Regions from separate parts of the Blautia caccae genome, predicted to be linked through region 3. Evidence: predicted binding sites of a transcription regulator. Region 3 holds the regulator's gene; each other region holds the start of a gene.

Region 1 (5,220 bases), on a different contig from region 3:
TCCTGCCTGTGCCATTTTTTCGCCCATTGAGTACTGCGGGTCAATAGTCACGCTGAGAGGATTGCCGTTTTTGTCCAAAGTAAAGATGCAGTCTGCACTGCGTTTCTCAAAAGTACAGGTCAGCGTAAGAATATAGCTGCCGTCTTTGTCCTCCACCTCGCCCTTGGTTGTCTCAACATATGTTCCCAGATCTTCTCCGGCTCCGTCCCATGCGCTGGCTGCGGAAGCACTGAAGGCATCGTCACCTTCCATCAGGCTTGCGATGGATTCCTCATCCAGATTGGCAATGTTGCCGACAACACTTCCGAAGCTCTCCACCAGAGAGTCAACGGTGGCATCGTCCAGCTTTTTCAAACCGCCTGTGGAGTCTTTGCTGCTGCCGCAGGCTGTCATAGCCAGGACGCATACTCCGATCAGGATTAAACCAATTAATTTTTTCCATGTCTGCTTCATATGATTCACCTCGCCTAAACCGTGCCGTGTTTCTTGCTGGGACGATCTTCTCTCTTTGTGAATAACATTTCAAAAGCACCAATCACATATTTTCTTGTATCTTCTGCCTCGATGATGGAATCCACATAACCTCTCTTGGCAGCAGCCATTGCGCTTGACTGTAAGTCAGCATATTCAGCGGCCTTTTCATTGATCGTAGCAGCATCGCTGTCTGCATACATGATCTTAGCTGCAAGACGCGCGTCCATCATACCGATCTGAGCGCCCGGCCATGCAAATACCATGTCCGCTCCTGTGGATTTGCTGTTCATTGCCAGATATGCACTTCCGAACGCTTCACCGATCACGATGTTCACCTTCGGTACGGTTGCATTTGTAAATGCGTAAGTAAGCTGTGCCGCTGCCTTGGCAATGTTGGCTTCTGAGCATTTTGTAGCTTTGTAGCCTTTTACATTTGTCAGAGACAGTACCGGAATTTCAAAAGCGTCACAGAATTTAACGAAATCTGCTGCTTTCTTGCATCCTCTTACAGAGAGAACCTTGTCAAAGGACTCTGTCTTCTCCCCTTCATCGTTGTAAACCTCGCTTCTGTTGGCAACGCAGCCCACAGTAGCGCCGTTCAGACGGATGAAGCCTGTCACCATGTCTTTTGCGTATGCAGCTTTTACCTCAAAGAACTCATTGTTGTCCGCGATCTGGGAAAGAGCAATGGCAGTATCACCAACACAGTTTTCCAGTTCCGGGCATACACGGTTCAGATCATCAGTGCAGTCTTCATAGGAAGAATTGTCTTCGTAGTTGGAAGGCAGCATAGATATCAGCAGTCTCATCTGTGCAAGGATTTCCTCCTCACTTCCCAGAACATCTACCAGGCCAGCCTCTTCGCTCTGGTATTTTGCGCTGGATGTATCACATTTGGAAATTTCATTTCCCTCTAAAGCGTTGGGGGAGTTTACAAACAGTTTACCGCTCTTCTCCTCCATGAAGGTGAAATCGGTAAGAGCCGGAACGATTGCAAGACCGCCGCCGCAGGTCCCGAAGATACCTGTGATCTGCGGAATCACACCTGACGCCATAACCTGTTTGGTGTAAATTTCGCCAAAAGCATTCAGTGCGTCTGTAGCTTCCTGCAGTCTCAGACCTGCACAGTCCACAAGTCCGATCACCGGAGCGCCTGTCTTCATTGCCAGGTCGTAAAGTCTGACAATCTTTTTGGCATGCATTTCACCGATGGTTCCGTTCAGAACGGAAGCATCCTGGCTGTACACATACACCAGGCTGCCGTCAATGACACCGTAACCGGTGATGACACCGTCTGCCGGTGTTTCCTTTTCAGATAAGTTGAAATCTGTGTTTCTGGCTGTGACACAGCCGCCGATTTCAACAAAACTGTTCTCATCAAGTAAAGAAGCAATTCTTTTACTTGCCAAGCTTTGTGCTGTATTACTCATTTATCAGCCCTCCATTTTTTATTATTTACCTGGATTCTGCACGAAAAATCTGCGTGATAATCCGGCTTTCATGCAGAAATCGCCTCCTGGTTTTACTTTGTTGAGTTAAAAGACAAAACCAATTTCTGCCGATTATAATTGTACCCTTTTTCCGGGAATTTTTCAACAAGAATTTGTGAAATATTTAATTATTGTGTATGTTTTTTGTCAGACTTGCATAATACGCGCAGGTAATGTTCCGCCATATGGATTTTTCTGCATAAAAAGGGAGGATGGAACTGCCCATCCTCCGCTGTTTTCAACCCTTTGCCCGGTCCACTGCCGCCTTCATTTCTTTTACATACTGAGCCACATAAGGCACACAATCTTTTCCGTATTTTGCCACAATTTTAACAATTGCAGAACCCACGATGGCTCCGTCTGAAACCTTTGCCATGTGATACGCCTGCTCGGGGGTAGATATTCCGAACCCCACTGCGCACGGTACATCCGTAGCCTGACGGACCAGCTCCACCATGGCACCGATGTCTGTCCTGATCTCACTTCTCACCCCGGTCACTCCCAAGGAGGAGACACAGTAGATATAGCCTTTTGCTGCCTTTGCGATCATGGTGATGCGGTCCTTTGACGTGGGCGCTATGAGGGGGATGATATCAATCCCGTAGGCGTCGCAGGCAGGTGCCAGCTCCTGTCTTTCCTCATAGGGCATATCCGGAACAATGATGCCGTCTATCCCGCACTCCACACATCTTTTCATGAAGCGCTCCTTGCCGTATGTAAAAATAGGATTCACGTAAGTCAGAAATACGATAGGCACAGTGACTTTCTTTCTCGCCCTTTGTATCATGTCAAACAATTTATCTGTGGTGCATCCCGCTTTCAGAGCTCTCTCGTTGGCCTCCTGGATCACAGGGCCTTCCGCTGTGGGATCGGAAAACGGTATGCCGATCTCGATCAGGTCAGCCCCTGCCGACTCCATGGCGTACAGAAGCTGCTCTGTCACGTCAAGCGTGGGGTCCCCGCCTGTGATAAAGGGAATAAATGCTTTTTTGTTTTCAAATGCCTGCTGTATTTTATTCATAGATCTCCACTCCTCTGTATCGTGCTATGGCAGCCACATCCTTATCGCCTCTGCCGGAAATATTTACAACAATGATTTTATCTTTGTCCATAGTCGGTGCCAGTTTTCTTGCGTATGCCACTGCATGGGCGCTTTCTATGGCCGGGATAATGCCCTCGGTCCTTGAGAGGTATTCAAATGCCTCCACTGCCTCCACGTCTGTGATCGGCACATATTCTGCTCTGCCTGTCTCATTCAAATTGGCGTGTTCCGGTCCGATGCCGGGGTAATCAAGCCCCGCGGAGATGGAATATACCGGCGCGATCTGTCCGTACGCATCCTGGCAGAACAGGGATTTCATGCCGTGGAAGACACCTTCTGAACCTCTGGCGATGGTGGCAGCATGCTTTTCTGTATCCACGCCAAGGCCTGCCGCTTCACATCCGATAAGCTGTACCTGCTCCTCCCGGATAAATTCATAAAAGGCTCCCATGGCATTGCTGCCGCCGCCCACACAGGCGATCACAGCATCCGGAAGTCTGCCTTCCTTTTCCTGCAGCTGCTCCTTGATCTCTTTTCCGATGATTTTCTGGAAATCGCGGACAATCATGGGGAAGGGGTGAGGCCCCATAACAGACCCCAGCACATACAGGGTGTCATCCATCCTTCTGGTCCATTCCCTCATGGTCTCATTTACCGCATCCTTCAAAGTCGCGGTGCCGCTGTCAACAGGGTGTACCTTCGCCCCCAGAAGTTCCATGCGGTATACATTCAAAGCCTGGCGGTCCGTGTCCTCGCGTCCCATGAAGACTTCACATTCAAGCCCCATAAGTGCTGCTGCCGTAGCTGTGGCAACCCCGTGCTGTCCTGCTCCCGTCTCAGCGATGACTCTTGTTTTGCCCATCTTTTTGGCAAGGAGCACCTGTCCCAGGACATTGTTGATCTTGTGGGAACCTGTGTGATTTAAATCCTCCCGCTTCAGATAGATCTTAGCGCCTCCCAGATCTTTTGTCATCTTCTCTGCATAATACAGCAGGGAAGGACGTCCGGCATAATTTTTCAGCAGATCGTCCAGTTCCCTGTTAAACTCCGGGTCTTTGCTGTATTTTTCATATGCCTCCTCCAGTTCATGTACTGCGTTCATAAGTGTCTCCGGAATGTACTGCCCTCCGTAATTACCAAATCTTCCTTTACTCATCTCTTCATCCTCTTCCTTATATGATTGATCCTTTGTAACTGTTCAGTCAGGTCTGCGCATTTACTGCGCTGACCGTGCAAAAGAATAGTGGCGGCAGGTATCTGTCTGCTGCTCCCGTACTGCCCGGATAAATGCCTCAACCTTTTCCCTGTCCTTATATCCTCCTGTCTCAACCGCACTGCTTACATCTGCGGCAAACGCGCCGCTTTCTCTCAGTGCACCTGATACATTTTCAGCATTCAGGCCGCCGGCCAGAAAAAAAGGTCTTTTGAGGCTTGGAATCAGGGACAGGTCAAACCCTTTTCCGCTTCCGCCATACTGCCCCTTTGTATATGTATCGAGAAGCAGATATTCACAGGGCAGTTCTTCGGCCTTTAGAATCTGTTCTCGGCTCTGTACACGGACAGCTTTTATGACCGGTTTCCGGGTATATTTTTTTATAGTTCGAATATAGGCTTCATCCTCATCTCCATGAAGCTGAATGATATCTATGATCCCCTTTTCGGCGATCCGGGCCGCTTCCTGTGCCGGGGCGTTTACAAAGACACCGACTGCCAGAATCCCGTCCGCCAGTCCTGCTCTCAAACACTCCGCCTGCTCTATCGAAACCCGGCGCCGGCTGTCCGCAAAGACGAATCCGATATAATCCGGCCGGCACAGATTTGCCGTTTCAATATCCTCCGGCCTTACAAGACCGCAGATCTTCACTTTACTGCCCATCGGATGTTCCCTCCCCTTTTAGGTAAGAGAGCATTTTTTTCTTGTCTCTGCTCTTCATCAGTGTCTCACCGATCAGCACCGCATCCACTTCATTTTCTTTTAAACGAGCAATGTCCTCAGGTCCCTTGATACCGCTCTCTGCCACGAACAGGACTTCTTTCGGCGCCAGAGCGCGAAGCTTTGTGCTGTTTCCCACATCTACACTAAAATCTTTCAGGTTGCGGTTATTTACGCCAATGACTCTGGCTCCCGCCCACACAGCATGGGAGATTTCCTTCTCGTCGTGGGCCTCCACCAAAGCGGAAAGCCCCAGGGTGTCGCACACCTGGATATAACGC
Region 2 (5,220 bases), 110 kb from region 3:
TCTTTTTTGTCACTCCCATGTCTTCATCTCCTGTTTTTCATGATTTAATATCAATGAGTCCTGCCTGCCGGACTCCTGCGCCGAAGCGTGCGGTCATCTGCCTGCTGCGCCAACTGCGCATTCCCCTGAGGGTCCATGTTCCTATTGTTATAAACAAAAAGAGTCTGATTCTTCAGACTCTCGCATCAAATGCGGCGTTCCTGCTGCAAATGTCCACTATTCATATATATCAGCAAACCTGCTGTTATATTAATAATCCCAGGATGCCGTTTCCTACTTTCTGACTCCTAGCCTAAGCCAGGTGGGCAACCGCAACTGTTCTTCTGCCTTCCGCTGCGCAATGACGGCCTGACATCTGAACAGAAATATAGGAATCCCGTTTAAAGAAATGTAGGTTCAAAAACTGTAGGAGCATCGCACACCCCAGGATTACTTCGTATCTTTATTATACTCTAGTATATGAACTTTTTCAACAAAAATGCACACACTTAATAAATTTTTTCTTCAATATAAATATTACAGATAGAACGCACTTCTTCCATATCCGCCTTTGTCTTGGGATTCCCATAAGGAATGCGGTCTATATTCCGGTTCATGTAGTCCTGATTCTTAATGTAAAGGAAACTGGAAGGGAAGTTTAAGTCAAAGATAAAAGCCAGATAGGATATCCACATATCCATATGCGTGGTTCTCTCCCCCCGCCGGATACAGCGGTGTTCTCTTATGGCGTTCAAGATGTTTTCTGAGACAGGTTCAAGCCCTACCTGTTCTGCAGAAATGCCAAAGATGGCCTCAGCCTTCTCCGTATCCTTTACCCTGAAATTATCCAGTTTATCCGCATCCCTGATGATCCTGCAGTGCAGGAGTTCCCTTCCCTCTACTTCCTTTGGTATTTCATAGAGGGAATGACAGGCAATCGCTGTCCTGATGATAGGGTCATACCTGTCATCGCGGATAAACTGCCTGATCATGCCGTCCTCAAAGAGGACCTTTACGCCGAACTCGGCATGGTCAAACAAATTGTCGTCATAGCTGTGGAAGGTCTTCAACTGTTCAAACCGTCCGATATCGTGAAGCAGAGCTATGAGAAGAGCCAGTTCGTGGTCTTCCTTGGAAATCTTCTCTTCCCTGCAGATATAGTCCGCTGCATCCAGGACACAGAAGGTATGGACCTCCTTCAGCATGATCTTATCGTCGCTTCTGTCGTAATGATTGAGATATTGCCGGAAACTTTCTTTTGCATATTCCAAATCCATCATATATTTTCTCCGCTGCCCGAGGACCTTTGAATATCTCCGGGTATGAAACAGGAAAACGGACCGCCATCACTGACGGTCCGCAAGATTTCTATTACAAGACTGAATTATTTCAGCTCTTCAACAACTTTCTGGATTGCCTCTAAAGCGTCAGCAGGAAGTTTGTCATATCCATCTTTCTTTGTCTCAAAAGCTTTGATTTCATTGACACGGTCATTCATACGAGCTCTGAGCTGATCAACGTAGCTTGCATCATTCATATCCGGAACGAATCCTTCCCAATCGAAGATTTCGATATCGGAGAACGGTCCCCAAGGTTTGAAGTCTGCTTTCTTCTCTACGATTGCTTCCAGGATACCTAAAGTATCTTTCGGCTGTACTTTCTTGCCCATGAAATCGCCTGTGTTGATGATGTAGCAGTCTACATTTTTCTCTTCAACCAGTTTTTTGAATTTCTCGTAGTCATCAGCTAACGGATATGTTCTGAACGGGTTAGCGTAAGGAACAACAACCAGCTTATTCGGATCAACGCCCGGTGCAAGACGCTCTGCTGAAGAACGTTTTGTAGCCAGAGTAGCGCCCATTACAGATGCTAAAGAAGCACCTTTTAATTTCACTACCGGCGGAATGGTCGGGTCTTTCATGATCCAGAAGATTGCGTTAACCGGCTCGTCGATCTTGTCAACGCGGTTCGGTGCCCACAGTTTGGATTTGATCGCACGTCCGTTACCATTTCTGATATCTTCTGTTACAAGCTGGATGTTTCCATCCTCGTCTAATGTAGCAGAGTTATTCATGGATGTCAGAAGAAACTTGTTGTCATCGCATCCTGCAGGATAATCCTGAGTTTTATCGAAGTATGTAGGCTCTAACGCTACGGAAGCACAAGTATCTGTGTTGATGATGAATGCATCATCATGCAGAACCTTGATCTCGTATTTGCCATTGTGTTTTGCATGTGTGATGGTAGATTTACCTGATCCTGACAGACCGTATACAGAAGCAACGTATTTGGAGCCGTCAGCCAGTGTGTACTCTTTCTGTCCGCCGTGGCATGCTGCATAACCATTTCTGTTGGCAATTGCCCAAGCCATGGTCAGAGTACCTTTTTTGTGCTCACCGAAGTATCTCATACCAAGGATACAAGCACAGTTCTGGTCTGTGTTGAAGTAGCACAGAGTCTGCGGATCGCTTAAGCAGCTGAAGTCAACGCCCGGACGGCTTGCAGGTGCCCACTGAGGATCTGAGAAGATAAAAATATCTGCTTCTTTTCCGCCGCCTACAGGCTGGGAATTTTTATACATTTTTACATAGTCATCAGACATATACTGGAAGTTCAGCATCCAGGAGTACATGATGTTCTCTTCGCCTTCCGGAATCAGCAGGTGAGCTTTTACCATGAATTCTGGGTCCAGACCTACATATACCTCTGCATGGTACATGGTTTTCCAGCGGGCTTCATAAATAGCATCCATAGCCACTTTGTCAAGAGCCGCGCAGTCAACACCTGGTTCTCCGGCAATACGGCGTGCTGCTGCATAACGTCCTGTGATAGCACCATCGTTGAATAATAAAACTTTAGCATCTCTCTCAAGACCAAACTCTTCGCCTCTATAAACAGGCATATCTGTAACGACTGTTCCAGGTGAGTTCTTCGCTAATTCATATGCCTCTTTTAATGTGTTAACCTTAACAACATTGTTGCCATAGAATGCTGCTTCAATAATGGAACGAGTTTTGCTGAAGCCAGTTTTGCCTGCTCCAATCTCGTTGATTGGGTAATATGCTTTTGTTGACATATGGTTTCCTCCTTAATCTTATCTCAAAGTCAATTTATTATCTCATGTTAGTTTTTAAAAGTCAATACTTTAACAATGTATTTTCTTGACGATTTTTTTACATTTTATAGAATTTTTATTTTTTAAATTCCGAGCACATTTTTTACTGCGGCAGGCATATCAGGAACGTCCACCACGGTATCGTGCAGAACAGGGGCTGTACGGATTTCCTCAATGGCATTGGGAACCTTCACATTTGCAATTTTGGACAATTCATCCACCAGCTCGAAATCACCCATGGCATCATATTTGCTGTCAATGGCGTTCATGACGCTTCTTGTGAATTTAAACGGACTGGCTGTGGAGGCGATGACCGTCTTGGTGCTGTCCCCGGTCTCATCTGTGTATTTTCCGTAAACACAGGCAGCAACCGCTGTATGGGTGTCAATCACGTAGCCTGTATCCTCATAAAGAGCCTTTATAGCCTGGGCAGTCTCCTCCTCTGTAGCAAAATTGCCATAGAAATCAGCAAGCTGGCCGCGCATTTCCTCTGTGATCTGATAGGTTCCGCCCTTGGTAAGCTGCTCCATCATCTCCCGGTTTTTGTCCGCATTTTCCCCTGCAATGCGGTAAATAAGCCTTTCCAGGTTGCTGGATATAAGGATATCCATGGATGGAGAGGAGGTCAGAATGAAGTCACGGTTCCTGTCATAGCTTCCGGTAGAGAAAAAGTCAAAGAGAACTTTGTTCTCATTGGAGGCACAGATCAATTTATCGATTGGCAGGCCCATATTCTTGGCATAATAGGCTGCCAGAATGTTTCCGAAGTTTCCGGTGGGCACTGTTACGTTAATTTTTTCACCATCTTTTATCTCACCGTTCTTGAAAAGGTTCACGTAAGCGTAAACATAATACACCACCTGAGGCACCAGACGGCCGATATTGATGGAGTTGGCAGAAGAGAACTGGAAGCCTGCCTTGTCAAGCTCCTCCTCCATGGCCTTGTCATTGAACATTTTTTTCACTGCGGTCTGGGCATCATCAAAATTGCCTGTGATTCCCACCACATATGTATTATTTCCCTTCTGTGTCACCATCTGTTTTTCCTGGATGGGGCTGACACCATTCTTGGGATAAAAGACAATGATCCTTGTACCGGGCACATCTGCGAAACCGGCCATAGCTGCTTTGCCTGTATCGCCTGATGTGGCAGTGAGGATAACGATCTCATTTTTTACATGATTTTTCTTTGCGGAGGTGGTCAAAAGATGGGGCAGGATGGAAAGTGCCATATCCTTGAACGCTATGGTCGCTCCGTGAAACAGCTCCAGATAATATGCGCCGCCTGCCTTTACCAGAGGGGCGATCTCCTCTGTATCGAATTTGGAATCATAGGCTCTGGCAATACATGCCTTTAACTCTTCCTCTGTAAAATCGGTCAGAAAACGGCTCATAACCTCATAAGCAATCTCCTGATAAGTCATCTCCGCCAATTTTTCCATGGGAATATCCAGCCTGGGAATACTTGTGGGTACGAACAGTCCGCCGTCCTTTGAGAGTCCTTTTAAAATTGCCTCGGATGCCTTTACGCATTCCCCTGTTCCTCTTGTGCTCTTGTACAAAATCTCCATCTTTTTTAAGTCCTTTCTTCTTTACGGATACGTGAAAAAGTCATGTACCCCATATTGGAATAAAAATTTTAAATCCTCTTTAAACCATTTAATATTGTGCTGTTCCGCATAAGCCTCTTCCATGAAGAACAGTGCACCCTGGGAGTAATCCTCCCCGTCTATCGCCCGGTTGACCGCTTCTCTGGTCCCCTCTGAAACGGTGACCGTATCGATTCTGCCGTCAACCGTAGGAGAAAACTGGGGACTTCCGTCCGAATTCTCCCACACCACATCGTGAATACTGTTGGGAAAATCAGGGCTTTTCACCCGGTTGAAGATCACATTTGCCACCAAAATACGGCCTTTGATATCCTCTCCGCCGGCTTCCGCCTCCACAATTTTAAGAAGCGTCTCATAATCCTGGTCCGTCATCCTGAGGAGACTCTCAGAAGCGCCGATGGAATGATTCTCCAGTTCAGCCACACTGCTGGCTGTCTCTTCACTGAAATCAAAATGTGATTCCTGCACCTTTTTTCCTGTTCTCTGCCCTACCAGCACAGCCTCACAGGAGGTGCC
Region 3 (5,220 bases):
TCCTGGTGGCGGTACGGTTGATAAAGTAACGGTCATGGGATACATACAGCACCGTACCCGTATAATTGCGCAGGGCCTCCTCCAGGATCTCCTTTGACATAATGTCAAGATGGTTGGTAGGCTCATCCAGGATCAGGAAATTGGCTTCTGAGAGCATGAGCTTTGCCAGGGATACGCGACCCCGTTCCCCGCCGCTTAAGGATGCGATCTTTTTAAAGACATCATCCCCGGTAAAGAGAAAGGCAGCCAGCAGATTGCGGATCTCCGTGTTGGTGAGCTTGGGAAAATCATCCGAAATCTCCTCGAAGATGGTTTTTTCCATATGCAGTACGTGGTGCTCCTGGTCATAGTAGCCGATGTGTACTTTACTTCCCAGATGGAAGACGCCGGCGTCGGCCGGGACCAGCTCGTTCAGTATTTTGAGTATCGTCGTTTTTCCGGTTCCGTTATTCCCGATGATGGCCACACGCTCCCCGCGTTTGATGGAAAAGTTCAGATCAGAAAACAGCGGGAGGGAGGGAAAGGATTTAGAGAGATGTTCCACGGTCAGCACATCCATGCCGCTCTCTATGCGGGGCTTCAGGTAAATACGCATGGACGCGTTTACCTCAGTCGGTTTTTCTATGACTTCAATCTTATCCAGCATCTTTTCCCGGCTCTCAGCCCGCTTAATGGACTTTTCCCGGTTGAACTGCTTTAATTTGGCAATGACTTCCTCCTGGTGTTTGATCTCCTGCTGCTGATTGAGGTAGGCCTGGTAGGCATCTCTGCGAAGCTGGGCCTTTTTCTCACTGTAGGCGGAATAGTTTCCGCTGAAGGAGCTTACCTTTCCGTTGTCAATATCAATCACCTTGGTCACGATCCTGTCCAAAAAATACCGGTCGTGGGATACGATAAGGACAGCTCCCGGATAATTCAAAAGGTACGTCTCCAGCCAGGAGATAGAGTCCATATCCAGATGGTTGGTAGGCTCATCCAGAAGGATGATATCCGGTTTTGACAGCAGCAGGCGGCCAAGGGCCACACGGGTCTTCTGGCCTCCTGACAGGGTGGAGATTTCTTTTTCAAAGTCACTCTCCGGAAAGCCGAGTCCCTTCAGTACGCCCACAAGCTCACTTTTATACGCATAGCCGTTCTCCATCTCAAACTCATGGGTCAGCCGGGAATACGTCTCCATCAGGCGGTCCAGCTCCTCCCCTTGGGCGTGCTTCATCTGTTTTTCGGTTCTGCGCATATGGAGCTCCATATCCAGAATATGCTGTTTGACCTGGAGCAGAGAGTCATAGATGGTAAGCGCGCTGTCCAACTCCTGATGCTGGGCCAGATAGCCGATGGTCCTGCCCCTTGATAAGATTACCTCTCCGCTGTCCGCGGGAATCTCCTGCATGATGATGCGCAGCAGTGTGGATTTTCCTGCTCCGTTGATGCCCACCAGGGCGGCTTTTTCGCGTTCTTCTATATGGAAGGAGGCATCATGGATCAGATTCATGCCTCCGAACGATTTTTCAATGTTTTGACATGCCAGTATCATTTTATACGAATCTCCTTTATCTTTTGGTTCACCCTTCCTATTATATCGGAAATTCAGAATTTGACAACAGATAAAAACAACAATAACTGGAATTGTATTTGACTTTATTTTAACAATTATATATAATATTCCTATATGAAACAGAAAACTTAGACATAAGGAGGGTAAAGTCGTGGACGAAAAATGCATATCGAAAGCAGTCATCAGAAGACTTCCCCGATATTACAGATATTTAGGAGAACTTTTGGAAGATGGTGTGGAACGTATTTCCTCAAACGAGCTGAGCAGCAAGATGCGCGTGACCGCATCCCAGATCCGCCAGGACCTGAACAATTTCGGAGGATTCGGGCAGCAGGGATACGGCTATAATGTGCAGTACCTGTACACAGAGATCGCCAAGATCCTGGGGCTCGACAGGACCCACAACATGATCATCATCGGAGCCGGCAATCTGGGACAGGCACTGGCCAATTATGTACAGTTTGAAAAGCGCGGATTTAAAGTGGTGGGTATATTTGATGTGAATCCGGTTCTGAAAGGTATCTCTATCCGTGGGAACGAAATTCTTATGATGGATGAACTTCCCCAGTATCTGAAGGATAATGATGTTCAGATAGCAGCGCTGACTCTGCCTAAGAATAACGCGGAGGAGACAGCCAACCTGCTGGTGGAAAACGGAATCAAAGCCATCTGGAATTTCGCACATCTGGATCTGGAGGTCCCGGAGGATGTCATCGTGGAAAATGTACACCTTTCTGAGAGCCTCATGCGATTGTCTTATAACCTGAATTGTTATGTGACCGAACATAAAAAGTAAGAAAAGGCTGCTGCGGAATTTTTGCGGCGGCCTTTTGCTCTGCAGGAAGGTTTGACAGACGTCCCTGATTCATACCGGAATAAGAGAGGAGTGTATGATATGAAACAAATCGTAACCGGCGGACAGATGAAGCTATTGGATGAATACACGATCCACGAGATCGGGGTTCCCTCCCTGGTACTTATGGAGCGGGCAGCTCTGAGTGTCTGTCAGGCACTTCGGGAGGAAAATTTTCCTCTGAAAAGAGTTCTGGTGCTCTGCGGTACCGGAAATAACGGTGCGGACGGCGTAGCGGTGGCCCGTATACTCCATATGACAGGTGTCTCGGCAGATATCTGTATACTTGGAAAAAAGGACCATTATACAGAAGAAATGAGAAAGCAAGTGAAAATTGCAGAAAATTATCATATATCCTTTGTCAAGAATGCAGTACCTGCTGAATATACTACTATAGTAGATGCTGTCTTTGGTGTAGGCCTGTCCAGGGAAGTGGGCGGAAAATACAGGGACACCATCGAAGCTCTGAACCGGTCAGGGGCAAAGGTCATGGCAGTGGACATTCCCTCAGGTATCAGTGCTGATACGGGGAAAGTGCTGGGCTGCGCAGTGAAGGCTGATGTGACAGTCACCTTTGCTTATGAGAAGGCAGGTCTTTTATTCTACCCGGGCGCATCCTGCGCGGGCAAGGTAAGGACGGCTGATATCGGAATCTACAGGCTGCCTCAGAATGATTTTGAACTGTCCATACAGAGCTGTGAGGAGAAGGATCTGTGCCGGATTCCGGCGAGAAAACCGGACGGGAACAAAGGGACTTTCGGGAAAATATTCCTGGCAGCCGGCAGCCGGGATATAAGCGGCGCGGCATATCTCTCCGCCTGTGCGGCTCTTAGGGCCGGCGCAGGCATGATAAAGGTACATACCAGGGAAGAGAACCGTCAGGCACTGACCACAATGCTGCCGGAGGCCATGTACAGCTTTTATGACGATGAAGAGATCCGAAAAGAACAGATTCGGGAAGGGCTTGCATGGGCTGATGTGATCGGGGTAGGACCGGGACTCGGCACAGGACAGCAGGCGGAAGATATTTTGTATACCATACTGGCGGAGGGCAGAAAACCTCTGCTGATCGACGCGGACGGCCTGAATCTGCTGGCCGGCAGAATGGAAGTGCTGTCCCAATATCCGGCACCGGTCCTTGTGACACCGCATCTGGGTGAGTTTTCCAGAATCTCCGGGGTATCTGTGGAGGAGTGGAAGGAAGCGCCTCTTTACCTGACAAAACGTTTTGCCGGGAAATATCACCTGACAGTCGTGTGTAAAGATTCACGTACCGTCATTTCCGACGGCGGCGAGGAGATATTTATCAACACCTCCGGCAACAGCGGTATGGCAACAGCGGGAAGCGGGGACGTGCTCTTTGGCATCCTCATGGGATTTTTGTCCCAGGGACTTTCAGCCAGGGAGGCGGCAGCTCTCGGCGTTTATTTCCACGGTATGGCAGGGGATATGGCCGCCGCCCAAAAAGGTGAGTACAGCATGATTGCCGGGGATATCATTACACAGGCAGCGGAGATCTTGAAGAAAAGAGGAGCAGTTTTATGAAGACACCAAACAGGATTTACGTTTCCATAGATTTGGATGCGGTTTCCTATAATCTGGAAAATATGAAGAAGAATATCCATGAGGACACGAAGATCATAGCCGTACTCAAAGCGGACGGCTATGGACACGGAGCGCTTCCCATTGCCGAACACATAGAATCACTGCCCTATATCTGGGGATTTGCAGTGGCCTGTGTGGAAGAGGGACTTGCTCTTCGGGAGGGCGGCATCAAAAAGCCTGTTCTAATCCTTGGATATACCTTCCTGGAAGATTACGAGACGATCATCAAAAACGATTTCCGTCCAACCGTTTTTACCGGTAAGATGGCTGAGGATTTATCGGACACGGCAAAGCGGCTGAACAAAACAGTAAAGATACATATTAAGCTGGATACAGGCATGACCCGTATCGGCTATCGCGACTTACAGCATGATGTACCGGAGATTCTGAAGATTGCAGAGATGCCCGGCCTTGAAGTAGAAGGTCTGTTCACACATTTTGCCAGAGCCGATGAGACGGACAGGGAACCGGCGTATGTGCAGCTTGAGAGATACCTGAAATTTGTCCATGCACTGGAGGAGAAGGGGCTACATGTGCCTCTGAAGCACTGTTCCAACAGCGCAGGTATCATCCGTATTCCCGAGGCGAACATGGATGCAGTGAGGGCAGGCATTATTCTGTACGGCCTGTATCCATCCGACCAGGTGGAAAAGGAGCCGGTGCCTTTAAAACCGGTTATGGCTCTCAAAAGCAGAGTTGTATACATAAAGACAGTGGAACCCGGTGTGGAGATCAGTTACGGCGGTACCTTTGTCACAACACGTCCGACCAGGGTGGCCACGATTCCCGTGGGGTATGCGGACGGGTACTGCAGAGGGCTGTCGGGCAGGGGCAGCGTGCTGATACGAGGCAGGCGCGCGCCTATTATCGGACGCGTCTGTATGGATCAGTTCATGGCAGATGTGACAGATATTCCGGAAGCGGAAGAGTTAGATGAAGTGACCTTGATCGGAAGAGACGGGCAGGAGTGCATCACAATGGAGGAGCTGGGGGAGATATCCGGCCGTTTCAATTATGAGTTTGCCTGCTGCATCAACAAACGTGTGCCGCGTCTGTACGTTTCCGGGCAGTAGCCGGCCGTGTGGACGTGCCTGCGCACCGTTTTTTCAGCTGTTTGGAGGACTTTCGGCTTCAGAAAAGTAAAAAACAAGAAAAACCATGGAATACACACGAGAGAATTGGGAAGAATTATATCTGAACAGAAAAAAAT

What was found. The regulator Rex, encoded in region 3, represses fermentation and respiration genes when NADH is low (regulators of the CRP and FNR family bind a similar motif). The targets are predictions, from matches to a motif close to ATTGTTAANTANTTAACAAT.
Region 1: a site for Rex is predicted at 2,077-2,096, ahead of WMO65_RS08690 (acyl-CoA carboxylase subunit beta). Genes of this name have one in related genera too.
Region 2: a site for Rex is predicted at 3,113-3,132, ahead of WMO65_RS02185 (phosphoenolpyruvate carboxykinase (ATP)). Genes of this name have one in related genera too.

Annotation. Positions count from the first base shown of each region.
Region 1 covers NZ_JBBMFP010000006.1:143,354-148,573, forward strand. Annotated here, with positions in the region: gene WMO65_RS08685 (OadG family transporter subunit) at 1-453, opposite strand, end outside; gene WMO65_RS08690 (acyl-CoA carboxylase subunit beta) at 468-1,904, opposite strand; gene trpA (tryptophan synthase subunit alpha) at 2,203-2,985, opposite strand; gene trpB (tryptophan synthase subunit beta) at 2,978-4,162, opposite strand; gene WMO65_RS08705 (phosphoribosylanthranilate isomerase) at 4,223-4,882, opposite strand; gene trpC (indole-3-glycerol phosphate synthase TrpC) at 4,872-5,220, opposite strand, start outside.
Region 2 covers NZ_JBBMFP010000002.1:57,393-62,612, reverse strand. Annotated here, with positions in the region: gene WMO65_RS02200 (aldose epimerase family protein) at 1-19, opposite strand, end outside; RNA gene ssrS (6S RNA) at 252-433, opposite strand; gene WMO65_RS02190 (HD domain-containing protein) at 489-1,259, opposite strand; gene WMO65_RS02185 (phosphoenolpyruvate carboxykinase (ATP)) at 1,364-3,055, opposite strand; gene thrC (threonine synthase) at 3,178-4,665, opposite strand; gene WMO65_RS02175 (cell wall hydrolase) at 4,687-5,220, opposite strand, start outside.
Region 3 covers NZ_JBBMFP010000002.1:163,886-169,105, forward strand. Annotated here, with positions in the region: gene WMO65_RS02600 (ABC-F family ATP-binding cassette domain-containing protein) at 1-1,531, opposite strand, end outside; gene WMO65_RS02605 (redox-sensing transcriptional repressor Rex) at 1,704-2,348, shown strand; gene WMO65_RS02610 (NAD(P)H-hydrate dehydratase) at 2,448-3,950, shown strand; gene alr (alanine racemase) at 3,947-5,083, shown strand.